3 regions of the Streptomyces sp. NPDC020742 genome follow, and region 1 is predicted to be linked to each of the others. Evidence: riboswitches for the same ligand, from Rfam matches in the RefSeq annotation. Region 1 holds a riboswitch; each other region holds the start of a gene.
What was found. Region 1 has a riboswitch for cyclic di-AMP ahead of AB0G84_RS30410 (NlpC/P60 family protein). Riboswitches for the same ligand answer to the same signal wherever they lie in the genome.
Positions count from the first base shown of each region.

Region 2: linked by a shared signal. The riboswitch ahead of AB0G84_RS27045 (C40 family peptidase) and the one ahead of AB0G84_RS30410 (NlpC/P60 family protein) in region 1 are both predicted to bind cyclic di-AMP.
Region 3: linked by a shared signal. The riboswitch ahead of AB0G84_RS09520 (transglycosylase family protein) and the one ahead of AB0G84_RS30410 (NlpC/P60 family protein) in region 1 are both predicted to bind cyclic di-AMP.

Region 1 is NZ_JBFAEA010000026.1:42,570-53,456, reverse strand. Features, by position in the region: gene AB0G84_RS30415 (hypothetical protein) at 1-24, shown strand, start outside; gene AB0G84_RS30410 (NlpC/P60 family protein) at 180-1,325, opposite strand; cyclic di-AMP (ydaO/yuaA leader) riboswitch at 1,332-1,513, opposite strand; gene pcrA (DNA helicase PcrA) at 1,845-4,352, shown strand; gene AB0G84_RS30400 (peptidoglycan DD-metalloendopeptidase family protein) at 4,440-6,260, opposite strand; gene AB0G84_RS30395 (alpha/beta fold hydrolase) at 6,452-7,396, opposite strand; gene AB0G84_RS30390 (cobalamin B12-binding domain-containing protein) at 7,772-8,230, shown strand; gene AB0G84_RS30385 (DUF5691 domain-containing protein) at 8,294-9,967, opposite strand; gene AB0G84_RS30380 (SWIM zinc finger family protein) at 10,055-10,887, opposite strand, start outside.
Region 2 is NZ_JBFAEA010000019.1:55,848-65,328, reverse strand. Features, by position in the region: gene AB0G84_RS27085 (TIGR03621 family F420-dependent LLM class oxidoreductase) at 1-454, opposite strand, end outside; gene AB0G84_RS27080 (hypothetical protein) at 674-1,291, opposite strand; gene AB0G84_RS27075 (class I SAM-dependent methyltransferase) at 1,531-2,286, opposite strand; gene bioD (dethiobiotin synthase) at 2,316-3,017, opposite strand; gene AB0G84_RS27065 (adenosylmethionine--8-amino-7-oxononanoate transaminase) at 3,052-4,356, opposite strand; gene bioB (biotin synthase BioB) at 4,349-5,503, opposite strand; gene AB0G84_RS27055 (8-amino-7-oxononanoate synthase) at 5,660-6,898, shown strand; gene AB0G84_RS27050 (ATP-binding protein) at 7,303-7,731, shown strand; gene AB0G84_RS27045 (C40 family peptidase) at 7,871-8,344, opposite strand; cyclic di-AMP (ydaO/yuaA leader) riboswitch at 8,349-8,549, opposite strand; gene AB0G84_RS27040 (hypothetical protein) at 8,823-9,131, opposite strand; gene AB0G84_RS27035 (ATP-dependent Clp protease proteolytic subunit) at 9,137-9,481, opposite strand, start outside.
Region 3 is NZ_JBFAEA010000004.1:15,678-26,564, forward strand. Features, by position in the region: gene eno (phosphopyruvate hydratase) at 1-1,047, opposite strand, end outside; gene AB0G84_RS09520 (transglycosylase family protein) at 1,383-2,054, opposite strand; cyclic di-AMP (ydaO/yuaA leader) riboswitch at 2,062-2,231, opposite strand; gene AB0G84_RS09525 (transglycosylase family protein) at 2,483-3,565, opposite strand; gene AB0G84_RS09530 (cytochrome P450) at 3,839-5,074, opposite strand; gene AB0G84_RS09535 (LysR family transcriptional regulator) at 5,346-6,227, opposite strand; gene AB0G84_RS09540 (MFS transporter) at 6,382-7,686, shown strand; gene AB0G84_RS09545 (nucleoside triphosphate pyrophosphohydrolase) at 7,644-8,657, opposite strand; gene AB0G84_RS09550 (SurA N-terminal domain-containing protein) at 8,746-9,384, opposite strand; gene AB0G84_RS09555 (GNAT family N-acetyltransferase) at 9,586-10,020, shown strand; gene AB0G84_RS09560 (DUF2079 domain-containing protein) at 10,354-10,887, shown strand, end outside.

The sequences.
Region 1 (10,887 bases):
TTCATCGCGGTGCTCTGGACCTGAGCCCCGCGCCGCGGCCGGCCGGTGCCCTCACCGGCGGGCGGCACCCGCACAGCACACCGCGCGGTCCTCGCGCTCCGATTCACGGAGGCGGGGGCCGCGCGGTGGCGTGTGGGGGGTGGCCGTGGGGGGTGGCCTCAAGGGGGGGCGGACCGGGCTCAGCCCAGGCGGACGCTCCCGTAGATCGGCATGTAGTAGATCGACTCCTCGCGGACGTCGGCGCCCGGGTGCGGGGCGTGGATCATCTTGCCGCCGCCTATGTACATGCCGACATGGCTGATGTCGTCGAAGAAGAACACCAGGTCACCGGGCTGGAGATCCTTGGTCGCCACCCGCTGGCCGACCTTGACCTGGTCCCAGGTGGTGCGCGGCAGGTCGACCCCGGCCGCCTTCCACGCCGCCTGGGTCAGCCCCGAGCAGTCGTAGGAGCTGGGGCCCGTCGCGCCCCAGACGTACGGCTTGCCGATCTGGGCGCGGGCGAACGCCAGGGCCTTCTCGGCCTTGGTGGACTGCGTGCCCCCGGTGGAGCCTCCGGTGCTGCCACCACCGGTCTGCCCGCCGGAGGTGCCGCCGTCCTGCTGCCGCTGGCGCTCGCGCTCCTGCTGTCTGCGCGCCTCCTCCTCGGCCTTGCGCTTGGCCGCCGCCTCCTTCTGCCGCTCCAGCTCCGCCAGCCGCGCCTTCTCCTGGGCGGTCAGCCGCGACAGCAACTGCCGGGCCTCGGCCAGCTTCTGCTGGACGGACTGCTTGGAGGCCTTCAGGGAGTCCTGTGACTGCTGGAGCTGCTCCAGGCTCTGGGACGCCTCGGCGCGTTGGTGCGCCGCCGCTGTCGCCTGCTTCTGGTAGGCGGCGACGGCCTGCTGCTGCCGGCTGGTCAGCCGGTCCATGAGGTGGTTGCGGTCGACGAACTGCTGCGGGTCCTTGGCGAGCATCAGCTGCGCCGTCGGGTTCATCCCGCCGGTGCGGTACTGCGCCGAGGCGAACGTGCCCAGCTCGCGCCGGGACTCGTTCATCTGCTGCGCCCGCTTGGCGGCCGCGTCGAGCAGACCGTTGACGGTGGCGCGCTGGTGATCGGCGCGCTCCTTGGCGGCGTTGTACTTCTGGGTGGAGACCTCGGCCTGCCGGTAGAGGTCGTCGACCTTCTGCTTGACCTCTTCGATCGTGGGTTTGGGCGCGCGGGGGGCGGCGTCGGCGGACTGCGAGAGCAGGGTGACCGAGGCCAGCGCGGCGCTGGTGAGCCCGGCGGCGGTGCGCCGGCCTCCGGGCGAGTGGAGAACGCTGGTGCGCGGCTTGCGATGGGACGCCAAGGCCGCAACTCCTTCCGTGGACCGCCTACCGGGTTAGCTGTCGGGTTCGGGCGGTGTGCTGACGGAAGGCGTGCCCTACGGTCCTGCGTTCGTCGAGGACGGGCGCAGGACCGATTCACCCCGGTGGTGCTGGGTGGGTCCCCGGCTCCGGGTGCCTGGCGGCAGTCCGGACTCGGCGAGGCGGCCCGTGCGGAAGCTGTCGACCGCGGGGAGGCGGGCTGCCTGAGCGAGGACGTTAGCCAACTCGTGTGGCTCCTGTGAAGGCTGATGTTCGATATGCCCGAAACCTTTTCGTGACCTGACCGCGATCAGGTGGTTGCCGCGGCAGATGCCGGATTCGTCACCGCAGGGCCCGCCGCCAGCTCGCCGCCCGACGCCGCGCACGCCGGTCCCGACCGCCGGGGTGAGCCGCGGGGTGGGCCGCTGACCTGCCCCGGTCCCGGACGCCGCCCCGCAGGGCGGGGACAATCGCCCACTGGCCGGCACGCTGTCGGTGCCGCGGCCTAGACTCGGTGGGCGATGAGCAGCCTCTTTGACGACAGCTTCCTGGCGGACCTCGCCCACACCGGCGAGGAGCCCCCGCCGCCTCCCGAGGACGGGCACGAGCCGGCACCGGAGGAGATCCCCGACGACCTCTTCGGCGGGAGGTTCGACGCGCCCGCGCCCGGGTCCCCCCGCGCGAGCGGAGCCGAGAGCGGGGGAGGGTACTACCGCGACGGCGCCGCCCGCCCGGTCGTCGACGCCGCGGCGCTGCTGGAGGGGCTCAACGACCAGCAGAAGGCGGCTGTGGTGCACACCGGCGGCCCGCTGCTGATCGTCGCCGGCGCCGGCTCCGGCAAGACCCGGGTGCTCACCCACCGCATCGCCCACCTGCTCGCCGAGCGCCACGTCCACCCCGGCCAGATCCTCGCGATCACCTTCACCAACAAGGCCGCCGGTGAGATGAAGGAGCGCGTGGAGCAGTTGGTCGGCCCGCGGGCCAACGCCATGTGGGTCTCCACCTTCCACAGCGCCTGCGTACGGATCCTGCGCCGCGAGTCCAAGAAGCTCGGCTTCACCTCCTCCTTCTCGATCTACGACGCGGCCGACTCCAAGCGCCTGATGGCCCTGGTCTGCCGCGACCTCGACCTGGACCCCAAGCGCTTCCCGCCCAAGTCCTTCAGCGCGAAGATCTCCAACCTCAAGAACGAGCTCATCGACGAGGAGACCTTCGCCGGGACGGCTGCCGATGGTTTTGAGAAGACGCTGGCCGAGGCGTATGCGATGTACCAGGCGCGGCTGCGCGAGGCCAACGCCCTGGACTTCGACGACATCATCATGACGACGGTCAACCTGCTCCAGGCCTTCCCGGACGTCGCCGAGCACTACCGCCGCCGCTTCCGGCACGTCCTCGTCGACGAGTACCAGGACACCAACCACGCCCAGTACACCCTCGTCCGCGAGCTGGTGGGCCCGGCCGAGACCGCCGCCGAGCTCTGTGTCGTCGGTGACGCCGACCAGTCGATCTACGCCTTCCGCGGCGCCACGATCCGCAACATCCTCCAGTTCGAGGAGGACTACCCGGACGCGACCACGATCCTGCTGGAGCAGAACTACCGCTCCAGCCAGACGATCCTGTCCGCCGCCAACGCGGTCATCGAGCGCAACGAGAACCGCCGCCCCAAGAACCTCTGGACGGATGCCGGGGCCGGCCCCCGGATCACCGGCTATGTCGCCGACACCGAGCACGACGAGGCGCAGTTTGTCGCCGACGAGATCGACCGGCTGACCGACGCCGGCGACGCCAAGGCCGGCGACGTCGCCGTCTTCTACCGCACCAACGCCCAGTCCCGGGTCTTCGAAGAGATCTTCATCCGGGTCGGGCTGCCCTACAAGGTCGTCGGCGGGGTGCGCTTCTACGAGCGCAAGGAGGTCCGCGACGTCCTGGCCTACCTCCGGGTGCTGGCCAACCCCGAGGACAGCGTCCCGCTGCGCCGCATCCTCAACGTCCCCAAGCGCGGCATCGGCGACCGCGCCGAGGCGATGATCGACGCCCTGTCGGCGCGCGAGAAGATCACCTTCCCGCAGGCGCTGCGCCGGGTCGACGAGGCGTACGGCATGGCCGCCCGCTCCGCCAACGCCGTCAAGCGCTTCAACGTCCTGATGGAGGAGCTGCGGACGATCGTCGAGTCCGGCGCCGGGCCCGCCACCGTCCTGGAGGCCGTCCTGGAGCGCACCGGCTACCTCGCCGAGCTCCAGGCCTCCACCGACCCGCAGGACGAGACCCGGATCGAGAACCTCCGGGAACTCGCCGCCGTGGCCCTGGAGTTCGAGCAGGACCGTGGTGTGGAGCCCGGGGCAGCAGGGGCCGCCGCCCCAGGCGGCACGCTCTCCGACTTCCTGGAGCAGGTCGCGCTGGTCGCCGACTCCGACCAGATCCCGGACGAGGACGAGGACGGCAGCGGCGTGATCACGCTGATGACGCTGCACACCGCCAAGGGCCTGGAGTTCCCGGTGGTCTTCCTCACCGGCATGGAGGACGGCGTCTTCCCGCACATGCGGGCCCTGGGCCAGACCAAGGAGCTGGAGGAGGAGCGCCGGCTGGCCTACGTCGGCATCACCCGTGCCCGCGAGCGGCTCTACGTCACCCGCTCGACGATGCGCAGCGCCTGGGGACAGCCCTCGTACAACCCGCCCTCCCGGTTCCTGGAGGAGATCCCGGACGACCATGTGGAGTGGCGGCGCACCGGACCCGCGACGCCCTCCGCCTCGATGGGCTCGCTCTCCTCGCGCGGGGGCGGTGGCGGCTTCGGCGCCGCGCTGTCCTCGGGCCGCACCAAGGGCGCCGGCGGCTTCGCCACCCGGCGCACCCAGGACCGTCAGGTGGTGTCGCTGGCCGTCGGCGACCGCGTCACCCACGACAGCTTCGGGCTGGGCACGGTCGTCGGGGTCAAGGGCAGCGGCGACAACGCCGAGGCGACCATCGACTTCGGCGGGGAGAAGCCCAAGCGGCTGCTGCTGCGCTACGCACCGGTGGAGAAGCTCTGACGACGGGGCGGTAGCCGGCCGTACGGGGGCCCGCGGCCCGTGGGCCCCGAGCGGGCCCCGGGCGCGGGAACGTCGTCGCGGCGGTGGTCAGTTCGGGTTGAGCCCGTGGCTGCGCAGCCACGGGAGCGGGTCGACCGCGGCGCCGCCGCCGGGCCGCACCTCGAAGTGCAGATGCGGTCCGGTGGAGTTGCCGGAGTTGCCGGAGTAGGCGATCTGGTCACCGGCCTTGACCGAGCCGGAACGGATCTTGGTGCTGCTCAGGTGGCAGTACCAGGTCTCGGTGCCGTCCGGCGCCGTCACGATCGCCATGTTCCCGTAGGCGGAGTTCCACTGGGTGCGCACCGTGCCGTCGGTGGCGGCCCGCACCGGGGTGCCGTAGCTGACCGGGAAGTCGATGCCGGTGTGCACGGACATCCAGTTCACGCCCGCCTGGCCGAAGAGCGCGCTCAGCCCGTGCTGGGTCACCGGGAGCACGAACTTGGGGCGCATGGCCTCCTTGCGGGCGGCCTCCTCCGCCTTGCGCTTGCGCTCCAGCGCCTGGCGTTCCTTGAGGTCGATCCGCTCCTGGGTACGGCTGGCGCGGTCGCGGAAGTCGTCGGCGCTGGCGCTGAGCGAGGCGAGCTGGGTGTCGAGCTTCCGGTTGGCGGTGGCGGGCTTGACGCCCGAGGTGTCCGCCGCGGCCTGGGTGGTGGTGTCGTCCTTCTCGTCCCCGCCGAAGTTGGCGACGGACGCGGCGGCCACCCCGCAGACGCCCAGGGCGGCGACCGAGGGCACGGCCACGGTCAGCAGCGCCGACCGTTTCGCCGGGCGCCGCCGGCCCCGGCCGCGGACTGCCTTGCCGGGCGCCGGTCCGGCGACCCGCCGGCCGGTCGGGGCGGCGGGGGTGATCGGCATGGCCTGGGTCATGGCGTCCGCCACGGCGGCGGCGTCCGACCCGGCGAACCGGTCGGACTCCGTGCCGGCGGCCTCTCCTGGACCGTCGGTGTCACCGGGGGCGCCGTCGTCGTGCAGGGCACCGGCCTCCCACGACGTGCTGTCCCAGACGACGGTGTCGGTCGGCGGGGGACCTGCCTGCGCCGGGATCCCGGCGATCAGGCCCTGGTCCGACGTCGACCAGATCGCCGTGGCCTCGTGGTCCGCGGTCTCCTGGGCGGTGGACCCGAAGTCCGCGTGCTCCTCGACTGCGGTGGCCTGCCGGCCGATGGTCTCGAAGCCGCCGACCATCGTGTGGGCCTCGTGGATGTTGTGGGTCCCCGCCGTGTCGTAGGCACCCACCGTCCCGTACGCACCGGTGGTCTCGAAGGCCCCGGTGTCATAGCCGCCGGCGGGGTGGCTGCCGGTGTCCCACACGCCGTGCCCGTAGGAGGTGCCGGCGTAGCCGGCGGGATCCTGCGCGGCGGGGTCGTAGGCGGTGTGCGCGTACGGGTCGTAGGCCGTGGCGCCGGTGTCGTAACTGCCGGTGCCCCACTGCGTCGAGGCGTAGGTGCCGGTGTCGTACCCGCCGGCGCCGTAGCCGTCACCGGCCGCCGTGGGGTAGCTCCCGGTGTCATAGGCGTCGGCGCCGTAGTTGCCCGTCCCGTAGGACAGGGCGTCGTAGGTGCCGGTGTCGTAGGCGCCGGTGTCGTAGGTCCCGGAGTCGGGGGCTGCGCCGTACGGTCCGCCGGTGTAACCGCCGTCCTGGTAGCCGGCGGTGTCGTAACCGCCGGTGTCATAGGCGCCGTTGTCATAGCCGCCGGTCCCGTAGGCGCCGGAGAGCGAGCCGAAGAGCGGGTCGCCGTCGCCGTACTCGGCGCCGTGCGCGGGGGAGTACTGCTGCCCGTAGGAGTCGTAAGCGGGATAGTGCGCATACGAGGCGTCGGAAGCGGAATCGGTCGGAAGGGGGCCTTCCGATGGGTGACGGTCGTTCACCAACTTCTCTTTCGCCTCGGCAGCAGGAGAATTAGCGGCGACTGTACCCGGCGGTACGCGATGGCGACAATCTTCACCGGGTTTTGGGCTCGGCAAGACCGGGCATTTGGCCGCCTTTCGGCAGAGCCCATGCGAGTTCTTGGCGCCCCGTTCGACGCATGTTCGACCGCATGTCACGCTGCGTGGCGAGGTCACGCCACCGAAGCGGCACTCGTCGCACCCTGTTCCCTCGCCGGCTCCGGTGCGGCGAGCGCTTCCCGTATTCCGGCCGCGACCGTCCCGTTGATCGGTAGCGCGAGGTGTCCGACGCCGGCGACATGCACGTTGTGAGCGAGCAAATCTGGGTGATCGATTCTGGCCGTTGTGGCTGGAATCATCACCTGGTCCTCCTCGCTCCAGAAAGCGACACATTGTGTCCGGCAATTCGGTGCCGGAAGCGACAACTCTGCTATCACTTCGGAATCCGGGCGCATCTGGCGGACGAGCGGGTGCGCCGACATCAGCGGCGCGATCCGGGTGCCCGAGTGCGGGGTGCCCAGCGTGACGAGGGTGCGGACGCGGCTCTCGCCGCCGAGGCGCTGGACGTAGTAGCGCGCGATCAGCCCGCCGAGGCTGTGGCCCACCACGTCCACCCGGCGGTGTCCGGTCCGGGCACACACCTCTTCCACGTGGCGGCCGAGGAGTTCGGCGGCCTTGCGGAGATCGCAGGTCAACGGGGAGTAGTTGAGCGCCTCGACATGGCGCCAGCCGTGCCGGAGGAGCGAGCGGCGCAGCAGTACGAACACCGAGCGGTTGTCGATGAAGCCGTGCAGCAGGAGGACGGGCGGGTGGGCCCGGCCCTCGGTCGGCAGCAGCAGTGGAGGCGGACCGTCCGTGTCAGGGTGTCCGGCCGCCGTGGCGGGGCGCCCGTGCGCGGAGCCCCCCGGGGGCGGTGGCGCGGGCCGCGGCAGGGGGCGCTCCTGGGAGATGCCGGTCGGGTAGAGCAGCAGATGGCCGGCGAGCACCGCCAGCTCCATGACCGTGCTGCGCAGCAGGGGGGAAGGGGCCCGGCCGGGGAGCAGCCGTGTGCACCGGAGCGGTCCGGCGAGGAGCCGCGCGAGGAGAAGGGGTGCGGAGAGAAAGGGCAGGGCCTGCATGGCCGACCTCCCGAACGGCATGCGGGAAGCGGCGGTGCCCCCGTGTGCCCTCGTGGGAAGCCCTGTGCAGCGAGGGTGGCATGCGGCGTCCCCACCCTGATCCGCGCCCCACGGCGCGGTGGCCCGGCTGCGGCCCCCCGGGCGCCCCGGTCCGCATACGGCCGGCCACCCGTCCCTTGGCGGCGCCGTACCCGGAACGCGACGCGCAGCGAACGTGTCCCAGGTGTGATTTCCCCCTCGCCGGATGTCACGAAACGACGGGGTACGGGATGCTGGAGATAACGTTCGTTCACGCTCGTGGCCGCCGGATCGCGGCCGCGCGATCGATTGTCGGCTCGGCGGCACCACCGTGCCGTGCATGGCTTGGAGGCAGTGATGAGTGTGGCTCGGCACGACGGGGCGCAAGCGGAAAGCCAGGGCACGGCGGGTCGGTCGGGTCCGATCCGCGTGGTGGTGGCCAAGCCGGGCCTGGACGGGCACGACCGGGGCGCCAAGGTCATCGCCCGGGCGCTGCGTGACGCCGGTATGGAGGTCATCTACACCGGGCTGCACCAGACCCCCGAGCAGATCGTGGACACCGCGATCCAGGAGGACGCCGACGCCATCGGGCTGTCCATCCTCTCCGGCGCCCACAACACCCTCTTCGCGAAGGTCATCGCCCTGCTGGAGGAGCGCGACGCGGCCGACATCAAGGTCTTCGGCGGCGGGATCATCCCCGAGGAGGACATCCCGCCGCTGAAGGCCCAGGGCGTGGCGGAGATCTTCACCCCGGGGGCGACCACCGCCTCGATCGTGGAGTGGGTGCACGCCCATGTGCGCCCGCTAGCGGTCTGAGACACCGGGCGGCGGCCGCCCGCGGCGGTGCGGCCGGGCGGCGGACGGTCGGGCGCGCGGCGGTCACCGCTCGCCCCCGTCGCCGGTGTCCGCAAGCGGCGGCGCCAGCTCGGCACGCATGGTGGCGCGCAGCCGCAGCGTGCCGACCAGCCGCTGGAACGCCTCGGACCAGTAGCCGCCGGAGCCCGGCGAGGCGCCCTCCGGCTCGTCCGTGGCCGCCGTGAGCAGGTCCAGCCGGTCCGCCTCCGCCGGGTCCAGACAGCGCTCGGCCAGGCCCATCACCCCGCTGAAGCTCCATGGGTAGCTGCCCGCGTCCCGCGCAATGTCCAGGGCGTCGACCACGGCCCGGCCCAGCGGCTCGGCCCAGGGGACCGCGCACACGCCCAGCATCCGGAAGGCGTCCGACAGGCCGTGCGCGGCGATGAACTGCGCCACCCACCCGGCGCGTTCGTCCTCCGGCAGCACGGTCAGCAGCTTGGTCAGGTCCCGTGCCGAGCCGGCCGGGGCGACCTCGCCGGACTGCGCCGGCGCGCCCGGCGCACCCAGCAGCGCCCGCGCCCAGTCGGTGTTCCGCTGGCGCACGGCGGCCCGGCACCAGGCGTCGTGCAGCTCGGTGCGCCAGTCATCGGCCACCGGGAGCGCCACGATCGCCTCCGGGGCGCGGCCCCCGAGTCGTTCGCACCAGCCGTCCAGGGGTGCCGCCTCCACCAACTGCCCCAGCCACCAGGAGCGTTCGCCCCGCCCGGACGGCGGTGTGGGTACCACGCCGTCCCGCTGCATCCCCGCATCGCACTCGTGCGGCGCCTCGACGACGAGCACCGCCGGGTCGGCCGAGCGGTCCAGGCTGAGGTGGGCGTGCGCCCGCTGCGCCATCCTCGCCGCGAGGGCGGAGCCGGGCAGCGCGGAGAGCAGCTCGGCGGCGGTGGCACGGACATTGCGGCTGCGGTCGGACAACGCCCGCTCCAAGAACGGCTCGTCGGATGCCGAGAGGCCCTCCCGCAGCGAGTCGAGGAACAGCAGCCGGTCCTCGGCCCGCTCCGTCGGCCAGGTCGTCCCCAGCAGCTCCAGCCCCTCCAGCGGATCCCGGCGGCGCAGCGTCGTCAGCAGCGCGACCCGCTCCGCGAACAGGCCTTCCTCCCACAGCCGCCGCACGGCCTCGGCGTCGCCGCCCCCGGGGAGGTCCGCCGGGCCGCCGGTCCCCCGGAGCGCGAACTTCCAGGTGGCGTTGAGCCGCGCCAGCCACAGTGCCCGCGGCCCCGCCAGGGAGAGCGCGGCCGGCCGTAGGTCCGTACGCGCCCGGGCGGCGTCCAGGAGCGCCGGCAGTAGCGCCTCCGGGGCGCGGTAGCCGTGGGCGTCCGCGGCCGCCAGCCACTGGGGCAGCAGTTCGGTGAGGTCCGGGGCCGTGCCGCGGCGGCTGCCGCCCCCGCTGCCGCCGCGGTCGGCGAGCAGCAGCGACAGCCGGCGGCGGGCGGCGGGCGGCAGTGCGGGCCGGGGGTCGGCCGGGGCCGGTGCGGGCCGCTCACCGGCCGGCGCCGGCCGCAGCGCGGCGCGCTGCCGGACGGCGCTCACCGCCGCCGCGTCCAGCAGGGCGGCCGCGGCGCTCTGCCCCGGGCGCACCGCCACCGGCGGCATCCGGCGTTCGGTCCCCAGCAGCGCCGCGCTCACCAGGTCGGGCCAGGGCGCGGGCGCGGTGGCGGTTTGGCGGGCGGCGGTGTCAGGGCTGGTGGTGGTCGTCATGCCCTACCTCCAGGCATCGGTGAGGGACGCGGTGCGTCGGGTGGACGGTGGTCGTAAGGGGGCGGTCGGCGCCGCCGGGCGGGCGGTTCACAGGGCCACCGGTGCCGGGTCCCAGACGGTCAGCGGCAGGAAGCCGCGGTGACCGCATTCGCCGAAGACCGTGACCGGCGCCCCGCCCGATATCGCCACCAGCTGCCACAGGCCGCTGCGGCCCAGGCAGCGTGGGTCCAGCGGGAGCGCCGACTCGCCGTCGGCGTCGGCGAGTTGCCACCCCTCGCCGTCCCTGCCCGGGACGGGGATGACCTCGGCGAGCACCACCGGCCAGGACTCCAGCCACGGGTCGTCGCGCAGCGCAGCGCCGTACGCGGCCAGCGCGGCGTCGATGCCGCAGCCCGGCGGCACCCGCCCCGGGGCCGGCGGGGCGTGCCGCTCGCCGAGGGCGGCGCGCAGCGGGCGGGCGCCCGGGTAGTACGCCAGGTCCGCGTCGACCACCAGGCCGGGCGGCAGGGCTCCCTCCAGCGGGCGGTTGCCGCCGCCGAAGGAGAGGTGCAGCGCCATCCGCCCGGTGCGCTCACCCCGCAGGTGGACCTTGCGGGTGACCAGAGTGCCGTCGTCGCTGTCCTGCCGGGAGAGCACCAGCCAGCGGTCCCGTACCGGCGCAGCCTCGGGCCCGGACAGCAGCTCCGCCGCCTCCGTGGTCAGCCCGACCCGTGCGCGGACCGTCGCCGCCAGCGGGCCGGGCAGCCGCTCGATGCCGAGGAAGCCCTGGTCGAGGAGGTGCAGCAGCGCGCACTCCGCCAGCAGGCGGGACGGCCAGTCCGGGCCGGAGTCCACCACCGTCCCCAACTCCCGTACCCGCGAGGCGAGTCCGGGCGCCTGGGCGTCAACCATCCGCGCCGCCGTCGCCTCCCAGGAGCCTG
Region 2 (9,481 bases), on a different contig from region 1:
TCAGCAGCGGCGGCCGCGGCCGCTGGGCGGGCCGCGGCAGGTGCTCGGCGTCGCCCAGCAGCCGGTCCAACTCCCCGATGGTGCGGGCGAGATGGTCCACCCGTTCACGGGGCGATCCCCAGGGCAGTCCGGCCTGCTCGTGCTCGGCGCGGACGTACCCCGTCCCCAGCCCGAGCTCCAGCCGCCCGCCGGTGAGCGCGTCGGTGGTGGCGACCTCGCGGGCCAGCAGCGCGGGGTTCCAGAAGCCCGCATTGAGGACGAAGGTGCCCACCCGAGGGCGCTCGGTCGCCTCCGCCGCGGCAACCAGCGCGGGGAACGGCGACGGCCACCCGAGGTGGTCCGGAACCAGCAGGACGTCGTAGCCCAGCGCCTCCGCGCGCCGGCACTTCTCGCGCCACGCGGTGCCCGTGTCGAGGGTGAGCAGATTGATGCCGAAGCGGAACGGACGTGTCATGAGGCCCCCTTGGAGAATGCTCGGCCGACGTCGAGCATGATCGGTCCCCGCCCATGCAACCATGATCCGTTCGAAAACGGAGGCGGTTTCCTCTTCGCTCCCGGCCGGTCCGCCCCGGGCCGGGTGCCCGTCCCTCGACGAGGACCTCGACGCCCTCCGCCGCTGACGCGGCCCCGCCCACTCCTTGCGGTCCGGTCGCGGTCGCGTGCGCCCGCCTGCTCAGCCCGGGCGAGGAGGGTTTCGGTCGGCCACGGCCGCCCTCTTCCTCGCCCGGGCCCGGTCGAGGGACCATGCGCCCAGAGCCGTCAGGACGGCCGCCCCCGCCCCGTACACCGGCAGCCACAGGGTCGTCGTGGCCGCCAGGCAGTCGGCCACGGCGGTATGGCTCTGGACCGCCTGCGCATGGGCCAGGGCGCCGCTGTCGCGGCCGGCGAGGTTCGCGAGTGCGGCCTCGGCCCGGATCCCCTCGTACGTGCCCAGCTCGGGACACACACCACGGGTGCCCGGCATCGGGAAGAGCCGCGCCCAGCGCTGCAGCATGGGGGCCAGGGTGATCGCCACGCACAGGCCGACGACCAGTGCATACGCCACCAGGTTCCGTGCGTACACGGATCCCTGGCCGGGCCGGCGTACCGGCAGTCGGTAGAAGGAGAAGATCACCGCAAGCAGTGTCACCCCGATGTAGGTGGAGAACCACTGCCAGGAACCCTGCGCGAGTGCGGCCGTGAGCACGGCGGCGAGCGCAATGCCGATGACCCCCGGCTGACCGGGAGTGTCATGGTCCGGGCCGATGGAGGTCGATGGCCGGGCTTCTCGAAGGCTGGGGTGGTCGCGCATGGTCTCTCCCGCAGGGTGCGAAGGCCCTCACAGCATCCGGGCACCTCGCGCCTGGCCATGGCGCCATGCCGGGCCGGCGCACCAGCCCCGCCCGGTTGGCGGGGCGTGGCGCGGACGCAGCCGCAGGGGCCGGAGCCGCACCGTCTCCCGCCCCGTGGGAATGCCGGCCCGTCAAGCGCCCTACCGGGACGGTCTCCCCGTGCTGAGCGCACCCGCGAGATTCGTGCCGCTCCCTCCGGTCAGTCCCCGCACCGGGACCGGGCCGCCACTCCGGCGAGCGTGATGATCTCCGGGCTGCGGTCGGTGAGCGGGGAGCGGTCCCAATCGCCGTACTGCTCCTCGACCGTCAGCCCGGCGGCGCGCAGCCACCCGGTCAGCGACGCCGCGTCCCAGAACCGCAGACTGCTCCACCGCACCCGGTCCCCGTCGGGCAGGGAGCAGGTCTCGGAGAAGCGCACGAGGTCACCGCGGACCGGCAGTTCGACGCGGTGCGCGATGCGCGCCGTGATACCGGCATCGGTCACCTCGGTCGCCCGGTCCGGCGTCCACCGCTCCCAGGGCCGCACCAGCGGGTTACGGGTCTCGAAGGCGAAGCGTCCGCCGTCGGCCAGCGCCGTGCGGACCGCCGTCAGCGTGCCGCGCAGCGCCGCATCGGTGGTGAGGCACTGGAAGGCATGGCCGGTCATCACGACCAGGTCGAACGCCGCGCCATGGCCGGCGTCGGTGTCCAGACACGAGGCGTCGCCGGGGATCCACTCGATGTCCGTGCGGCGCCGGGCCCGGCCGAGCATCGCCGCCGACGGGTCGAGTCCGCACAGCCGGCCGGTGTGGCCGCGCTCCCGGGCGCGGTGCAGCAGCGTGCCCGTACCGCACCCAATGTCCAGGACGGCGCGGGCCGACCGCACCAGGCCGAGGTAGAAATCGTCGCTCGGCCCCCAGGGGTTGAGGAGGTCGTACCGCCGCGCGTCGTCGTCGCCGAAGGCGTCATCCGTCATCGGCGCAGTGTGCCCCGGGTGGCCGTCGGTCACACGGGAAGGTCCAGCGGGCCCGATCCGCCGAGCGCCGGCGCCAGCCAGCCGGGGGCCGCGGCCCGGAAAGCGGCCGGCGGCAGCGTGCCGGAACTCTCCGGGACCACCCCCAGGAGCGGGGCACCCGCCGCGTCCGGGAGATCCGACAGATTGCAGCGGGACGCGAGGTCGGGTGCCGCCGGCCAGCTGCCGATGACGACCCCCGCGCAGCGCAGCCCGTGGGTGCGCAGCGCCAGCGCGGTCAGCGCGGTGACATTGAGCGTGCCCAGCCCGGCCTGGGCGACCACCAGGACCGGGGCGTCCGCCAGCCGTGCGGCATCGGCGAGGGTGTGCCCGTCCGCGTCGAAGCGTACGAGCAGCCCGCCGGCGCCCTCGACCAGCACCAGGTCGTGCGAGGCGGCCAGCTTCGCCGCGGCCCCGGCGATCTCCTGCGGGCCCACCGTCGCCAGGCCGGCGCGCAGCGCGGCCGTCGCGGGCGCCAACGGCTCGGGGAACCGCGCCAGTTCGAGCGTGGTGACCGCGCCGGCCAGCCGCTCGACCTCCGCCGCATCGCCCGCCTCGTCCGGCCCGACGCCGGTCTGCGCCGGTTTGAGCACCGCCACCGAACGGCCCTGCGCGCAGGCCGCCGCGGCGATCGCGGCGGTGGTCACGGTCTTCCCGATCTCCGTGCCCGTGCCCGTCACGAACAGTACCGACATCTCGTCCCTCTCCCTCTGTCCGTCTCCGGGGCCGTCAGCCCTCGCGGGCCGCTGCGCACACCGCGGCGCAGATCCGGGCCACGTCCTCGTCACCGGTGATGTACGGCGGCATGGTGTAGATCAGGTCGCGGAAGGGGCGCAGCCAGACGCCCTCCCGGACCGCCGCCCGGGTCGCCGCGGCCATGTCCACCGCCCGGTCGAGCTGCACCACGCCGATCGCGCCCAGCACCCGTACGTCCCGCACCCCGGGAATCCCGCGGGCCGCCGCCAGCCGCTCCCGCAGCCCGGTCTCGATCCGGCGGACCTCGCCCGCCCAGTCCTGCGACAGCAGCAGCCCGATCGAGGCGTCCGCGACCGCGGCGGCGAGCGGATTGCCCATGAACGTGGGCCCGTGGGCCAGCACCGGCAGCTCGCCGCGGGCGATGCCGTCGGCGACCTCGCTGGTGCACAACGTCGCCGCCATCGTGAGGTACCCGCCGGTCAGCGCCTTGCCGATGCACATCACATCGGGCGCGATGCCGGCGTGATCGGCGGCGAAGAGCGCACCGGTACGGCCGAAGCCGGTGGCTATCTCGTCCAGGACCAGCAGCACGCCGTGCGCATCGCACGCCTCCCGCAGCACCCGCAGGTACCCGGGGGAGTGGAACCGCATCCCGCCGGCGCCCTGCACCACCGGCTCCACGATCACCGCCGCCAGCTCCTCGGCGTGCCGGCCGATCAGCTCGCGCAGGTGCGCGGCGTACGCCTCGTCCGGCGCGGCGTCGAAGCCGGCCGGCGGCGCGTCCGCGAAGACCTGCCGCGGCAGCGCCCCCTGCCACAGCTCGTGCATCCCGCCGTCCGGGTCACACACCGACATCGGCTGCCAGGTGTCGCCGTGGTAGCCGCCCCGCCAGGTCAGCAGCCGCTGCTTGCGCGGCTTGCCGACCGAGCGCCAGTACTGCAGGCACATCTTGACCGCGACCTCGACCGACACCGAACCGGAGTCGGCGAGGAAGACGTGCTGCAGCGGCTCCGGAGTGATGTCGACCAGCCGCTTGGCCAGCCGGACGCCGGGCTCGTGGGTGAGCCCGCCGAACATCACATGGCTCATCCGCTCCAGCTGGCCACGCGCCGCCTCGTTGAGCACCGGGTGGTTGTAGCCGTGCACCGCCGACCACCACGACGACATGCCGTCCACCAACTCGTGCTGGCCCTCGGCGGGTTCGACCAGCCGCAGCCGGACACCGGACGCCGAGGCCACCGCGAGCGGTTCGGCCGTGCCGGGCATCGGTGCGTACGGGTGCCAGACGTGCTGCCGGTCGAGAGCGAGCAGTTCGCGCGGGGCGAGCGGCTCAGGCATTGGGCGGGAGGTCGGTGCCGGCGCCGCGGCGGCGCACCGAGACCAGGTCCCGGCGGGTCTCGTCGGACGGCGCGGGGACGGCGGTGGGCTCCTCGGCGGTGCCGCCGTCCGCGGACGGTGCCGGGTGGCCGCCGCAGCCCGGCCGGCGGTGCTCGGGCAGCGTGGTGGTCTCGGCGCCCTCCACCTCGAAGCCGGCGTCCGCGATCATCGCCAGGTCGTCCTTGCCGGCCTGGCCCTCACTGGTCAGGTAGTCGCCCAGGAAGATCGAGTTGACCAGGTGCAGCGCGAGCGGCTGCATGCTGCGCAGGTGCACCTCCCGGCCGCCGGCCAGCCGCACCTCGATGTCCGGGCAGACGAACCGGACCATCGCCAGGATGCGCAGGGCGCGCTGCGGGGTGAGGTTCCACTCCTTGGCCAGCGGGGTGCCCTCGAACGGGATCAGGAAGTTGACCGGCACCGAGTCCGGGTCCAACTCGCGCAGCGCGAAGACCACATCGACCAGGTCGGCGTCGCTCTCTCCCATGCCCGCGATCAGGCCGGAGCAGGCGGACATGCCCGCCTCCTGGGCCTGCTGGACCGTCGAGACCCGGTCGGAGAAGTCATGGGTGGTGCAGATGTCGCCGTAGGTGGCTTCCGAGGTGTTGAGGTTGTGGTTGTAGGCATCCGCGCCCGCAGACCGCAGCCGCTCGGCCTGGCCGTCGGAGAGCAGCCCCAGACAGGCGCACACCTCCACGCCCTCGTTCTGCTCCTTGATGGCGGAGATGGTCTCCGAAACCCGGTCCACGTCCTTGTCCGTGGGGCCGCGTCCGCTGGCCACCAGGCAGACCCGCTTGGCGCCACCGGCCACCCCCGCGGCGGCCGACTCGGCGGCCTGATCGGGCTTGAGCCAGGTGTACTTGAGGATCTCGGCCTTCGATCCCAGCCGCTGCGAGCAGTACGAGCAGTCCTCGGGGCACAGGCCCGACTTCAGATTGACCAGGTAGTTGAGCTTGACCCGCCGCCCGAACCACTGGCGGCGTACCTTTCCGGCCGCGGCCACGACGTCAAGCAGAGCGTCATCGGACGTTGCCAGGACGGCCAACGCCTCTTCACGGGTCGGCAACTCGCGCCGCAGTCCCTTGTCCACCAGTGTGTTCAGCAGGTCCATGGCGATGATCCTGTCTTACGTCCCCCCTCCCGGGAAAGGAGGATCCCCACAACGACTCCCGATCGGGGTGTGTGTATCACCACACTGTGACCCTGCGGAACGACCGCTAACGTCTATCGACAGCCCACAATCGAGGCCGACAGACTAAGGACGCCGATGCCGCAGGACTCCGCCCCTCCGCTGCTGTACGACGCCCCGCCCGCGCCCCCCGCGGAGGCCTCCGGGGAGCCCTCCGCCGCGACCGGCGCCCCGGCGCACCAGGCGGCCTTCGACTGGCTGGAAACGGCGCGTGCCGAACGTCAACGGGCGGGCCTGGTGCGCACCCTGCGGCCCCGGCCGGCGGACTCCCCGCTGCTGGATCTGGCGAGCAATGACTACCTGGGGCTCGCCCGGCACCCTGAGGTCACCCATGGCGCGGCCGAGGCCGCACATCGCTGGGGCGCCGGGGCCACCGGTTCCCGCCTGGTCACCGGCAGCACCGAGCTGCATGCCCGCCTGGAGGAGGAACTCGCCGCGTTCTGCGGCTTCGAGGCCGCCCTGGTGCTGTCGTCCGGCTACGCCGCCAACCTCGCCGCCGTCACCGCGCTCACCGGCCCCGGCACCCTGGTCGTCTCCGACGCCGGTAACCACGCCTCCCTCATCGACGGCTGCCGGCTCTCCCGCGCCCGTACCGAGATCGCCGCGCACGCCGACCCGGACGCCGTACGCACCGCGCTGACCGGCCACGACGGCCGGGCGCTGGTCGTCACCGACGCGGTGTTCTCGGTCGACGGCGACGCCGCGCCGCTGCCGGCGCTGGCCGCGGCCTGCCGGAGTCGGGGTGCCGCGCTGCTGGTCGACGACGCGCACGGCCTCGGGGTGCTGGGCGAGGGGGGCCGGGGCGCCCTGTCGGCCGCCGGGCTGGCCGGCGACGGCGATGTGGTGGCCACCATGACGCTCTCCAAGTCGCTGGGCTCCCAGGGCGGTGCGGTGCTCGGCCCGGCCCGGGTCATCGAGCACTTGGTCAACACCGCCCGGACGTTCATCTTCGACACCGGTCTCGCCCCGGCGGCGGCCGGCGGCGCGCTCGCCGCGCTGCGGCTGCTGGCCCGTGAGCCGCACCGCGCCGCCCGGGCCGGCGAGGTCGCCCGTACTCTGCACGCCCGGCTGACCGCGGCGGGCCTGGCGGCGGTACGGCCGGACGCCGCGGTGGTCTCGGTCCGCGCCCCGTCACCGGACGCCGCGGTCCGCTGGGCCGCGGACTGCCGCGCGGCCGGTCTCGCGGTCGGCTGCTTCCGGCCGCCGTCCGTGCCCGACGGGATATCCCGGCTGCGGCTGACCGCCCGGGGAGACCTGACCGACGGCCAGATCGACCGGGCGGTCGGCATCATCGTCGCCACCGCCCCGGCCGACTGACGGCCGGCACGGCAGCCCCGACCCGCGAGCCCGGGGCCCGCACACCGCGAGGACAGGCTGCCCGGACCCGCGACGAGTGCCGGCACACCGGCAAGGACGGGCCGATGACACCGGCGAGGACGGGCCGATCACGCCGCGCACGGCGGGTCGGGCGCCGGGGCGGAGAGGGGCCTGGAGGGCCCACCGGTGTCCGGTACATCCCAAATCCAGTCTCGCGTCGCAGAGTTCACCGCATCGGGCGACAGATCTCCCTAGATGGTGGTGGATCGGGCACCGCACCGGCAGCATGAGGGGTCACTCTGGCGCACAGCAGAAGTCCGAGGCCGTACCGGTGCCCCGAGCGGCACCCCGGCTCCAGGTCAGTGGACCGGAGCCGGCCTCGGTGGGAAAGGGACAGCGTCGCGATGGCAGACCACCAGGAATCCGCACTCACCCTGCCGAGCGCCCCGGCCTCGGTCGTCCACGCCCGTAGACACACGCTGGCCGTGCTCGCCTCATGGGGGCTGCCGGCCGACTCCGAGCTCGCCGACTCCGTTCGCCTGATCGTCTCCGAACTCGCCACCAACGCCGTCCAGCACACGCTCGGCCAGTCCCCGACGTTCACCGTCGAACTGCGGCTCGACCGCGACGAGGTGCTGGCCGTCGGCGTCACCGACAGCCATCCGCGCCGCCCGCGGCGGCTGCCCGCCGCGGTCCAGCAGGACAACGGCCGGGGCCTGGTCATCATCCGTTTCCTCGCTGCCGAGGCCGGCGGCCGGATGTCGGTCGTGCCCACCCGGTGCGGCGGCAAGACCGTGCGGATCACCCTGCCGTGGAGAGTCGCGGTCGGCTGACCGGCGGCTGCAGGAACCTTTCGCTACGGCCCCGCGCACCGGGCCCGGCCGCTCAGGGCTCGCCGGCCCGGCATCCGGGCTCGCCGGTCCGGCGGCTCGGGACCCGCCCGCCCAGCCGCCCCAGTGGCGCGTCCGCGGCTCAGCGCACCCGCCCGTACCAGACCGCGCGGCTCCAGATCTTCTCCAGCCGGACCACCTGGCCGGTCTTGGGCGCATGCCACATCAGGCCCCGGCCCGCGTAGATCCCGACGTGGTAGACGCCGCGGGTCGAGTGGAAGAAGACCAGGTCGCCGCGCTTGCGGCTCCAGGCGGGGATATGCCGGGTCTGGCCGTACTGCGCGGCGGCGCTGCGGGGCAGGGCCCGTCCGGCGCGCCTGAAGGAGTACAGCGTCAGCCCCGAGCAGTCGAAGCGGTGCGGCCCCTGTGCCCCGTACTGGTAGGGCGATCCCCGCTTGGAGGCCGCGATCCGCAGCGCATAGGCGGCGACGGAGGCGGCTTCGGCGTCCGGGGCCGCCCCCGGAGCGAGGGCGGCCCCGCCGAGCGTGGCCAGTGTCAGGACCGACACGGTGCTGGCGCGTGCCAGCAGATTCGGCGTATGCGTGCGCACGGTCATGCGCAGACCCTTCGTCAGCCGCCTGCGAAGGGATACCTGTCGGGTTCGGGCTGGCGAAGATGCCCGGCCGTGCACACGGCTTCACCCCAAGGAGTCCGTCGGCCGCAAAGCCCCGGACCCCGTCCTGCTTGGGTCCTCCGCTCCCGCCGATCCACCTTGTCGACCGGACGTCCGGTACGGCGGCGGGATTGGGCGCCCGTCCGGACCGCCCCGCCGCTGTGGCGGGGTCTTGTCGTCGAAGGGATCGTCACGCACAAAGCGCCCGAATTCCGAGCTGAAATTGGCGTATGTGACATGCGCCACATTTGGTCCAAATGGTGAAAAATGTTCCGTCAGGTGGCGGGGCACGGGGTGTCGCAACGTCGGGACCAGGAGCGAAACATCGCAGGCCGATGGAATTGCGTTCGACCTCCGCAATTTGTCGCCCCCTTATGGCGGGCGTGGACGCTACGCCGTCCGGGCAGGCGCGCGTGTCGCGTCACCGCCCGTCCTGCGGCGGCACCGTCACCAGTCCGGCCCGCCGCTCACCGTCCAGCACCCGCATCGCCTGGGCCAGCGTCCCGCGGTGGAACTCGCTCTCCCCGCGCTGGTGCATCAGGGTCAGGGCGTCGCGCAGCGCGGTGGCCTTGCCCACCAGGGCCTGTGCGGCGCGCAGCCCGCTGTAGGTGTGGCCGGCGCGGGCCGGATTGATCCGCCCCAGTAGGTCGAGCACCTCCAGGTAGCGGTCGATCAGCTCGCCCTCGGCGCGGGTCAGCGCGGGCAGCGGCGGCGGTTCCGGCGGCAGCATCCGGCTCACCGGTCGACCGGCGCGGGGGTCTGCTTGCGGCTGCGGGTGAGCCCGTCGATCAGGCCGTACTCCTGGGCGGCCTGGGCGTCGAAGAACCGGTCGCGCTCGATGTCGGCGGCGATCCGCTCGCGGGGCTGGCCGGTGTGCCGCGCCAGCATCTCCTCCAGCATGGCGCGGGTGCGCAGCAGTTCGTCCGCCTGGATCTGTAGATCGGTGGCTTGCCCCTCGACGGGTTCGCCGAACGCCGGCTGGTGGATCAGGATCCGGGCGCCGGGCAGCGCCAGCCGTTTGCCGGGTGCGCCGGCGGCCAGCAGGACCGCGGCGGCGGAGGCGGCCTGTCCCAGGCAGAC
Region 3 (10,887 bases), on a different contig from region 1:
GACGGCGTCCAGGGTCTCGGTCAGCGAGCCGATCTGGTTGACCTTGACCAGCAGGGCGTTGGCGGAGCCCTCCTCGATGCCGCGGGCCAGGCGCTCGGGGTTGGTGACGAACAGGTCGTCGCCGACCAGCTGGACCTTGGCGCCGAGCTTGTCGGTGATGACCTTCCAGCCGGCCCAGTCGTCCTCGAACAGCGGGTCCTCGATGGAGACCAGCGGGTACGCGGAGACCAGCTCCTCGTAGTACTCGGTCATCTCGGCGGCCGAGCGGGCCTTGCCCTCGAACTCGTACGAGCCGTCCTTGTAGAACTCGGAGGCGGCGACGTCCAGGGCGAGCGCGATGTCCTGGCCGGGGGTGTAACCGGCCTGCTGGATGGCCTCCAGGATCAGGTCCAGGGCCTCGCGGTTGGAGCCCAGGTTGGGAGCGAAGCCGCCCTCGTCGCCGAGGCCGGTGGACAGGCCGCGCTCCTTGAGGACCTTCTTGAGGGTGTGGTAGACCTCCGCGCCCCAGCGCAGCGCCTCGGAGAAGGACTCCGCGCCGATCGGCGCGATCATGAACTCCTGGATGTCCACGTTGGAGTCGGCGTGCGAGCCGCCGTTGAGGATGTTCATCATCGGGACCGGCAGCACGTGCGCGTTCGGGCCGCCGAGGTAGCGGAACAGCGGGAGGTCGCTGGCCTCGGAGGCGGCGTGCGCGACGGCGAGGGAGACGCCGAGGATGGCGTTGGCGCCGAGCGAGCCCTTGTTGTCGGTGGCGTCCAGGTCAAACATCGCCTGGTCGATCAGCCGCTGCTCGGTCGCGTCGTAGCCGACCAGCTCCGGGCCGATCTGCTCGATGACGGCGAGGACGGCCTTCTCGACGCCCTTGCCGAGGTAGCGGTTCGGGTCGCCGTCGCGGAGCTCGATGGCCTCGAAGGCACCGGTCGAGGCGCCGGACGGCACGGCGGCACGGCCCGTGCTGCCGTCGTCGAGGCCGACCTCGACCTCGACCGTGGGATTACCTCGCGAGTCGAGAATTTCGCGGGCTACGACGACGTCGATGGACGGCACGTTGTCTCCTTCATGGGTGTCTGGAGTTGCAGCACGAGCCTAACGGCCCCGGGCGCGTCCGCCTGCCCTTGGCCCGCTCCGTGGGACGGAACGGCCCGGAATACTTAGCAAAGGCCTAGTTCGCGGGATGTTTACCCACATTGTTCGCGGAACGGGGAAAACCCAAGATCGTGGCCGGTCAGCGGCGGGTGGCAGAGCGGGCCGAACCGAGAAACCCCGCCACGGCGCGCTGGGGGAAGTGCGCGCCGCGGCGGGGTCGTCTCAGGAGGAACGCGATCCGGACGGGACCGCCGGTGCCCGCCGCCCGGGCCCGGTCGATCCCGGTACCGGACGGCTCAGACGTGGAGCTTCTGGCCCGGGAAGATCAGGTTCGGGTTGCCGCCGATGACCGACTTGTTGGCCTCGTAGACGGACTTCCAGCTCGTGCCGTGGGCCTTGGCTATCTTGGCGAGGGTGTCGCCCGCCTTGACGGTGTAGTTGCCGTGGCCCAGGGACTTGCGCTCGGTGGAGCGCGAGGCGTGCTGCTCGGCGGCCGGGGCCTTCTTGGCCTCGCTCTTGGTCGCACCCTGGTCCTGCTGCGGGGCCGACTTGGTCTGGGCCGAGGAGCCGGAGGTGTCGACGTTGGCGGCCGGGCCGCCGGCGGTCAGGCCGCCCGCACCGGCACAGGACCAGGCGCCCGGGCCCTGGATGGCCAGGAGCTTCTCGGCGGCGGCGATCTGCTGGGACTTGGTGGCCAGGTCGGCGCGCGGCGCGTACTGGGTGCCGCCGGCGGCGGCCCAGCTGGAGTTGGAGAACTGCAGGCCACCGTAGTAGCCGTTACCGGTGTTGATCGACCAGTTGCCGCCGGACTCGCACTGGGCGACCTTGTCCCAGGTGGCGACGGAGGCGGCGGAGGCAGAGGTGGCGCCCATCAGCGGGACGGCCACGGCGGCACCGGCGACACCGGCGAGGGTGGCGACGCGGGCGGCCTTGGAGGGACGACGGTGCTTGCCCTTGAAGATCAGCATGGTTGGTTCGTTTCCTCACCGACGCCTACGAGGTGAGCTGTCGGGTTCGGGCTGTGAGTGGCCCGGCCGGGTGTGGGTCCCACACCCGGCTTCACCCCAAGCCGGCTGACCCGCTTTCACGGGCCGGGGCGGCACTTACCTTGGGTCCCCCGCTCCTGCCTTCGGCGCGTGCGCGTCAAGTGCCTCCGGCCGCCGGCAGGATTCGGCGTGCGGTCGAAGGGCCCGCTTTAGCGAGCGGTCATGAACGTAATCAGTAACCCTCGGGATGTTCAAACACCCTCAACTGAACCGAGTTGGCTACTTTTGATCACGACCTGGTCACATCTCCGCAGGTGGGGCACCGTGTGACAGCCCCGTACGGATCGGGGTTCACCCGGCGCAACGAGACGCTTGTCTCACTTTCGCCAAACCGGGCGAAGGGCCGTGAACTACCCCGCGTCGCGCCCGAGATCGAGCCGCTGCCCAGGCTGGATCAGGTCCGCGTCGGAGCCGATGACACCCTCGTTCCGCTCGTAGAGCGCGGTCCAGCCACCGGACAGCCGGTGGGCGCGGGCAATGGCTGACAGGCTGTCACCGGGGCGCACGGTGTAGTCCCCGCCGCCGACCGGGTCGCTGCGGTGCGCGTCGTCGCCGCGGGAGGCGTGCCGGCCACCGGAGGCGCGGTCGGCCCCGTCACCCTCGTGCGCGTCCGCACCGCCACGGTGCCGGCCCTTGGTGGGCTCGTCGTGCGGGGTGCCGGTCGTGTCGGGGCGGCTGCCGCCGTCGGACGGGTCGGCCGGGGCGGACGGGTCGGTGGCGCCGTCGGACGGGTCGGCCGGGGCGGACGGGTCGGTGGCGCCGTCGGCGCTGCCGGAGCCGGCCCCGCCGTCCTCGTCACCGCCGGGCGCGGCGGGGCCGGACGGCTCCCGGTCTTTCCCTCCGCTGCGGTCGGCGCCGTCGGAGCCGGACGGGTCCTCGGTGGGCGCGGAGGGCGAGGGCGTGGCCTGGGACGGCTCGCCGGAGGGGCCGGGCAGGCTGTCGGACAGGCCGCTGTCGGGGGCCCCGGGCTCGTCGGAGGAGTCCGTGGACCCGTCGCCGTCGGACGGGGCGGGCCGGGGGGTGCTGGTGCTGCCCGGGTCGACCTGCGGTATCCGCCCGTCCTGGGTCAGCCCCGCGTTCACCGCACAGCTCGGCCAGGCGTCCGGACCGCGGTCGTCCAGGATCGACTCAGCCACCGCGATCTGCTGGGCGCGGCTGGCGAGGTCGGGGCGGGAGGCGTAGGCCGAGCCGCCGTAGTGGTCCCACATCTGCTGGGTCAGCTGCAGCCCGCCGTAGAAGCCGTTGCCCGAGGCCGCGCTCCACACCCCGCCGCTCTCGCACTGGGCGACCCGGTCCCAGGTCGCGGTGTCGGCGGCGTGTGCACCGCCGGCGGAGAGCAGCGGCAGCGCGAGTCCCGCGCCGGTGACTCCCGCCGTGACAAAGATGGCCGGTGCCTGACGGGGGCGACGGTGTCGGCCGTTCCCGGAACGCATGCAGGTGCCTTTCGCGCGGCGGTTGAGTTGTCGGACGACCCCGTTCGCTTCCCACGAACGTGCCGACGGGCCACCCGCCGGCCGATGCGGGCAAGGCGTCCCCTTACCTCGGTCCGCCCCGTCACCGCTTCCGCCGATCGAGTGAATCCCCTCGGATCCTGTCGATCGTCGGTGGAAAGGTAGCCGGGGTCACGGGTAGTCACAAGTCGGTGTAGCGCAGATCACGCTTAGGTCACGCACCTGACGTCACGTCAGTTTCGGTCCCACCGCTGGTCAGGGCTGCTCGGGCCGGAACTCCACCGGCAGCGAACGCAGTCCGCGCATGATGAGCCCGCCGCGCCAGCGCAACGCCTCCGGATCCGCCGCCAGCTTCAGGTCCGGAAGGCGCGTCAGCAGCGTCGCGAGGGCGGTCTGCCCCTCAAGCCGGGCGAGCGGTGCGCCCAGGCAGTAGTGGATGCCGTGCCCGTACCCCAGGTGCTGGTTGTCCCGCCGGGTCAGGTCGAGCACGTCCGGCTCGGTGAAGCGTTCCGGGTCGCGGTCCGCGGCGGCCAGCACCACCAGGACCGGGTCGCCCGCGGCGATCCGCTGCCCGCCGAGCGTCAGCTCCTCGGTCGCGAACCGCCAGGTCGCCAGCTCCACCGGGCCGTCGAAGCGCAGCAGCTCCTCGATGCCGGTGGTCAGCAGCTCGGTGTCGCCGGCCAGCAGCGACTTCTGCAGCAACTCGCGCTGGGCGGGGTGGCGCAGCAGGGCGTAGGTGCCGTTGCCGATGAGGTTGACGGTGGTCTCGAAGCCGGCGAACAGCAGGATGAACGCCATCGCGGCGGCCTCGTTCTCGGTGAGGTGCTCGCCGTGGTCGGAGGCCCGGATCAGGCCGGAGATCAGGTCCTCGTCCGGCTCGGGGTGCTCCCCCAGGGACGCCCGCTTGCGGTGGATCAGCTCGGCGAGGTAGCCGCGCATCTTCTTCACCGAGCGGGCGACCCCGCCGCGCGGCCCCCCGCCGTGGCGGATCATCATGCCCGCCCAGTCGCGGAAGTCGTCCTGGTCCTCCTCGGGGACGCCCAGTAGGTCGCAGATCGCGTAGATCGGCAGCGGGAAGGCGAACTCATGGATCAGATCGGCCTCCCCGCGCCCGGCGAAGCCGTCGATCAGCCGGTCGGTCAGCTCCTGGACGCGCGGGGCGAAGGCCGCGACCCGGCGCGGGGTGAAGGCCTTGGAGACCAGCCGGCGCAGCCGGGTGTGGTCGGGCGGGTCGATGTTGAGCAGGTGCGTCATCAGGTTGGCGCTGCGCTCGCCGGGGATGCCGACCTTGCCCTTGCCGTGCGCGGACTCGCTGTGGTGCACCGGGTTCTTGGAGAGCCGGGCGTCGGCGAGCGCCTGCCGCGCCTCGGTGTAGCGGGTCACCAGCCAGGCCTCGACGCCACTGGGCAGCGCCGTGCGGTGCACCGGGGCGTGCTCGCGCAGCCAGGCGTACGCGGGGTACGGGTCGGCCGCGAACTCCCAGGTGAACAGCTCGGGGGCGGGGGGCCGCCCGGCCGGGTCGGCGGCCGACGCCGGGCAGCCGGCGGGGGGCTGGGCGGGGCCGGTCCCGGGGGCGGTGCCCGGGGCGGCGGCGGGGTTCGGCGCGGGATGGGCGTGGGGCTCGTGGTGCACCTTCCGACCGTAACCGGTGGGCGCACAACGGCGCTCCGACGGACGGAAGGGCACCGGGCCCGCTCCCCACCGGGCCCGGCCCGACAACCAGGCCCGGCTCGACAACCGGGCCCGCTCCGGACGACGCGCCCTACCCCTCCCCCGCGTCCACCCCCAGCCCCGCCAGGAACGCCAGCGCCGCCGGCGAGGGCCCGAGCGCGCTCCACACCACCCGCTCGGTGCGCTCTGGCGCCGGCCGGGCCCGGACCAGGTGCAGTCCCGACAGCTTCGAGGCGATCGCCTCCGGCACCATGCCGATGCCCAGCCCGGCCCGCACCAGTTGCGCCAGGAACTCGACGGTGGTCACCTCGAAGGCCACCTCCGCGGTCAGCCCCGCCGCCCGGAACGCCTCATCGCGCTGCCGGCGGGCCGCCGACCCCGCCGTGAAGTCCACAAAGGTCTCCCGGGCCAGCCGGGAGAGCGTGGTCCACTCCCGCCCGGCCAGCGGATGCCCCGGTGGCACCACCGCCACCAGCTCACCGCGCGCCAGCACCCGCTCCCGTACGCCGACGGTGCGCACGCCGGGCGCCAGGCCGACGAAGGCGACGTCCAGGGTCCCCTCCCGCACCTTCGCGATCAGCGGATCGCTCATCTCCATCTGCAGGCCGATCCGCACCTGCGGACAGCGGCTGCGGAAGTCGCCCAACTCCCGGGCCAGGTCCACCGCCGCGACGGTCGAGATCGCCCCCACCGCCAGCCGGCCGCGCACCTCGCCGGTCGCCGCCGCCACCTCCGCCCGGGCCCGCTCGGCCGCCTGCAACGCCTGCCGGGCGACCGGTACGAAGGCCTCGCCGGCCACGGTCAGCCGGACGCTGCGGCTGGTCCGGTCGAACAGCCGCGCCCCCAGCTCCTTCTCCAGCCGGGCGATCTGATGGCTCAGCGCGGACTGCACCACATGGCAGCGCTCCGCGGCCCGGGTGAAGCCGCCGGTCTCGGCCACCGCGACGACGTAGCGCATCTGCTGGAGCTCCATGGCGTCGATGCTAGGCGGCAACGATCGCGATAAGCGATGGATGAAATGACAACAATGCGTTGGACTCATCGATGGAGCCGGACCCAGGCTGGGTGGCGCCCGCCGCCCCGGTGGTGCCGGGCACCCGCACACCCACCGAACGGGGAGGTCATCGATGGATCCCGACCACGGCCCGGAGCCGGGACCCACACCGCGGGACGGGCGGCCCGGCGGGCTCGGACGCGGCACCCTGCTGCTGATGTCGCTCGCCGCCGGGCTGTCCGTCGCCGGCAACTACTTCGCCCAGCCGCTGCTCGACGTCATCGGCCGCGACCTCGGCCTGTCCGCCGCCACCGCCGCGCTGGTGGTGACCGTCGCCCAGGTCGGCTCCGGCCTCGGCCTGCTGTTGCTGGTACCGCTCGGCGACCTGCTGGAGCGCCGCCGGCTGGCGGTCACCCTGTGCGCGGCGACCGCCGCCTCCCTCACCCTCACCGCCAGCGCACCGAACACCGCCCTGTTGCTGACCGGCACCGCCCTGACCGGCCTGGCGTCGGTCGCCGCCCAGGTCGTCGTGCCCTTCGCGGCGACCCTGGCGGCGCCCGCCGAGCGCGGCCGGACCATGGGCACCGTGGTGACCGGGCTGCTGCTGGGCATCCTGCTGGCCCGTACCGCGGCCGGGCTGCTCGCGGAGTTCGGCGGCTGGCGCACCGTCTACTGGGTCAACGCCGCGCTGATGCTGCTGATGGCGGTGCTGCTGCGGCTGAAGCTGCCCGCCCTGCACACCACGGCCGGCCTGCGCTACCCCGCGCTGCTGCGCTCCACCCTGGCCCTCTTCGGCCAGGAGCCGGTGCTGCGCCGGCGGGCGGCGCTGGGGGCACTGACCTTCGCGGGCTTCAGCACGCTGTGGACCGCGCTGACGTTCCTGCTGTCCGGCCCGGCCTACGGCTGGCGGGAGTCGACCATCGGGCTGCTGGGGCTGGTCGGCGCCGCCGGCTCGCTCGCCGCCTCGGTGGGCGGCCGGCTGGCCGACCGGGGCCTGGCCCACCACGTCACCGGCACCGCGGCGCTGCTGCTCCTGGGCTCCTGGGGCCTGCTGGCGCTGGGCGGTGTGGGCGGCACCGGGGCGCTGGCGGCGCTGCTGGCCGGCGTGGTCACCCTGGACCTGGCCGCGCACGCACTCCACATCAGCAACCAGAACCTGGTGTACGGCGTGCGCCCGGAGGCCCGCAACCGCCTCAACTCGGCGTATATGACCAGCTACTTCGCCGGCGGGGCGGCGGGGTCGGCGCTCACCTCGGCGGTGTGGGGCGCCGCCGGCTGGACCGGGGTGTGCGCCCTGGGTGCCGGCCTGGCGGCGGCGGTCGTGGCCGTGTGGACCTACGACCGGCTGCGGCCGGTGCCCCCGCAGCGCCCGGCGGTGCCCGCACCCCGAGGGTCCTACTCCGTACCGGCCTCCGCGGCCAGCACCGCGTCGCGGTAGGTCCGTGCCGCGGCCCGCAGGGCGGCCTCCGGGTCGACGCCCTCGGCCTCGGCCCGAACCGCCATCGCCAGGAGTTCGTAGCCGATGCCCTCGCCCGCCGGCGGGGCGACGTCCAGCCCCGCGGTCCGCACCCGCGAGGCCAGCTTCGCGGCGAGCGCCAGCCCGGGCTGGGCCAGCGGGACGCCCTCGGTCACCGACTGCCGCCGCTTCTCCTGCGCCTTGGTCCGCAGCCAGTGGGCCTTGACGTCCTCGGGGGTCTCGGCCGCTTCCTCGCCGAAGACATGGGGGTGGCGGTGGATCAGCTTGTCGACGATCGTGCCGGCCACATCGTCGAGGGAGAACGGCTCGTCCGGGTCGTCCTGGGCGATCCGGGCGTGGAAGACGACCTGGAGGAGGACGTCGCCCAGCTCCTCGCGCAGCGCCTCCCGGTCGCCCTCCTCGATGGCCTCGACCAGCTCGTACGCCTCCTCGATGCCGTACTTGGCCAGGTCGCGGTGGGTGCGGATGCTGCTCCAGGGGCACTCCGCGCGGATCTGGTCCATGACCTGGACGAGGTCGAGCAGCCGGGCTCCGGGCAGGTCGTACGAGCCGGGCAGCAGCTCCAGGTCGGGCATGGTCTCGCGGCCGGATCCGGCGAGCCGGGCCAGCCCGTCGGTCAGCGCGCTCTCACCGTCCGCCGAGGTCAGCACCACGGCCGTACGGTCGTCCGGCACGCAGTAGTCGACCAGCTCGCGGGCCGTCGGGGCGGCGGTCTCCACCGCGATGCCGGCCTCGCGCAGATACGGCAGCTGCGGGTGGTCCGCGTCGGCGCACAGCACCCGCGCGGCCGCCCGCAGCAGCTGCCACGCGGGCCAGGACAGCAGGCCGGGGGCGACCCGGTGGCTGGTGGTGAGCAGGACCAGGCGTCCGGTGCCGCCGCCCTCGGTGCGGGCGTCGGCGCCGGTGTCGGCGGCAGAGGCGTCAGCGTTCACGCCTCGAACGTAACGCACCGCACCGACAGCGCCGGGCGCCGGCCGCCGCTCCCGCACCGCCCCGGCGGCGCGGGAGCGCCCCGGGCCGTCAGGCCTGCTGCTTCGGCGGCGCGCTGGTGATCCAGGGGTCCTTGGTCCGGCCGAGGATGACCTGCTGGTCGTCCCAGCTGCCGAAGCGCGGGTTGACGTCGATGCCCATGGCCCGGGAGGTCCGGGACAGCTCCCGGGCGAGCTTCTGCTGGCCCTCGGGCCGACCCCGGTCGGCGTGCAGGTGCTGGGCGACGCCGTCCAACAGCAGCTGGTTGCGGACCATGCCGTCGACCTCGTCGGGGGCGATGCCCTGCTGCAGCCACATCGCCTGCAGCCGCTCGGCCCCACCGGCCTGCTGCTCGGCCCGGGCGCGCCACTTCTGGACGTCACGGCGGGTGACCTCCACCCCGGCGTCCGCGGCGCTGCGCGCCAACACCCGGTCGAAGATCATGCCGTTGAGGGTGGCCAGGCTCAGCCGTCCGGTGTTCATGATCAGCTGGCCGCCCTGCGGGGACTTGGCCTGCGCGGCCCGTACGTCCTTCACCTTGGCCTGTAGCTGTGCGACGGTGATCCGCTTGCCGTCGACAACGGCCGCGGCACCGGGGTGGGCCTCGCCCCCACAGGCGGTGAGCAGCGGGGTCGCGGCCAGCAGAGCGGTGGCGGCGGAAACGGAGAGCGCTGTCCTACGGCGGAACACATGGCCTCCCGGCAGATCGTGCGACGGAGTCTCGACCTTGAGTGATCGATGCTATGGAGTCGTGGTGGCCCAGGCCACTGCTTCGGCCAACGATCCGCGGCGGGGTCGGTTTCCCCGCACCGGGCCGGCGGGCCGCACCGGCGCCGCCCCGGAGCGGAAATGCCGTTGACGGGCCGGGGCGGCGCTGGCTTTCCTGCTGCGATGTCGCTCCTTCGCATCGAACAGCCCGACGACGAGGCCTCCTTGACGGACTGGCAGCACGTCCACAACCGGATCATCCCCACCCACCGGCTCTCGCTCGACGAGGTGCGGGAGCGGTCCGGGCGCAACCACCTTGAGGTGGCGTACCTCGACGACGTCCTGGCGGGCTGCAGCACGGTGCGCCCGCCCGAGGACGGCACCGCCACGGTGATCGCCCGGGTGCTCCCCGGCCACCGCGGGCGGGGGCTCGGCCGGCGGCTCTACGCGCGAGGGCTGGAGCGGGCGCGGGATCTCGGCGCCGAGGTGGTCGAAACGGTGGTGCTGGCCTCCAACACCGAAGGGCTGCGGTTCGCGGAGCGGCAGGGCTTCGTGGAGGTCGAGCGCTATCTGCTGCCGGGCGAGACCATTCCCTGGTACACCCTGCGGCTCTCCTGAGACCGGCCGGGCGCGGCCTCCACCGTGGACCTCGCCCTCGAGGTGCTGCCCGCCGCCAGAGGCCTGGACCCCGAGGCCGCCCGGACCTCCTTCCGGACTCCGTGCGCGGGAAGCTGACCCTCGGAAACCCGCGCCCCCGACGACTCCCCTCCCCCACTCACCCGGCCCCCGGCCCGGTGCCACGCCCCCGCGGTACCGGGCCGGGCGGCGTACTGCCCCGGGAACGGACGGCCCTGATGCGGCGTCTGAACCACTGGACCGGCCCGCCCGCCGGCCCGCCCGATCCGGCAGGTCACGTATCTTTCCGGCAGTTGAGAGTGAGCGAGGACCCTGATGGACACGGCCGCAGCATCGGCTGGGGGCGTCCCGGGGCGGATCCTGGGCGAGGACGGCACCACCGTGCCGCGGCCCCGGACCGCCGACGCGGCCGCCGACGCGATATCCCCCGCCGCACCGGGACCGCTGCGGCGCGCCGCCCGGCACCTGGAGGAGCGGACCGCGCCACTGCGCGCCGCCCGTCTGGACCCCTACTGGACCGCCGGGTTCTTCTTCCTCTGCTACGCGCTGCTGTCGCTCACCCGCTTCCGCGACATGTCCATCTCCTCCTGGGACCTGGGCATCTTCGAGCAGGCCGTACGGGGCTACGCCCACTTCGGGGCGCCGATCGTCGACCTCAAGGGCCCCGGCACCAACATCCTCGGCGATCACTTCAGCCCCGTCCTGATCGTGCTCGCCCCCCTCTACCGGCTCTTCCCCTCCGGGCAGACGCTGCTGATCACCCAGGCCGCCCTGTTCGCGCTGTCCGTCCTCCCGGTCACCCGCGCCGCCGCCCGCTACCTGGGCCGCTTCCCCGGGCTCGCCCTCGGC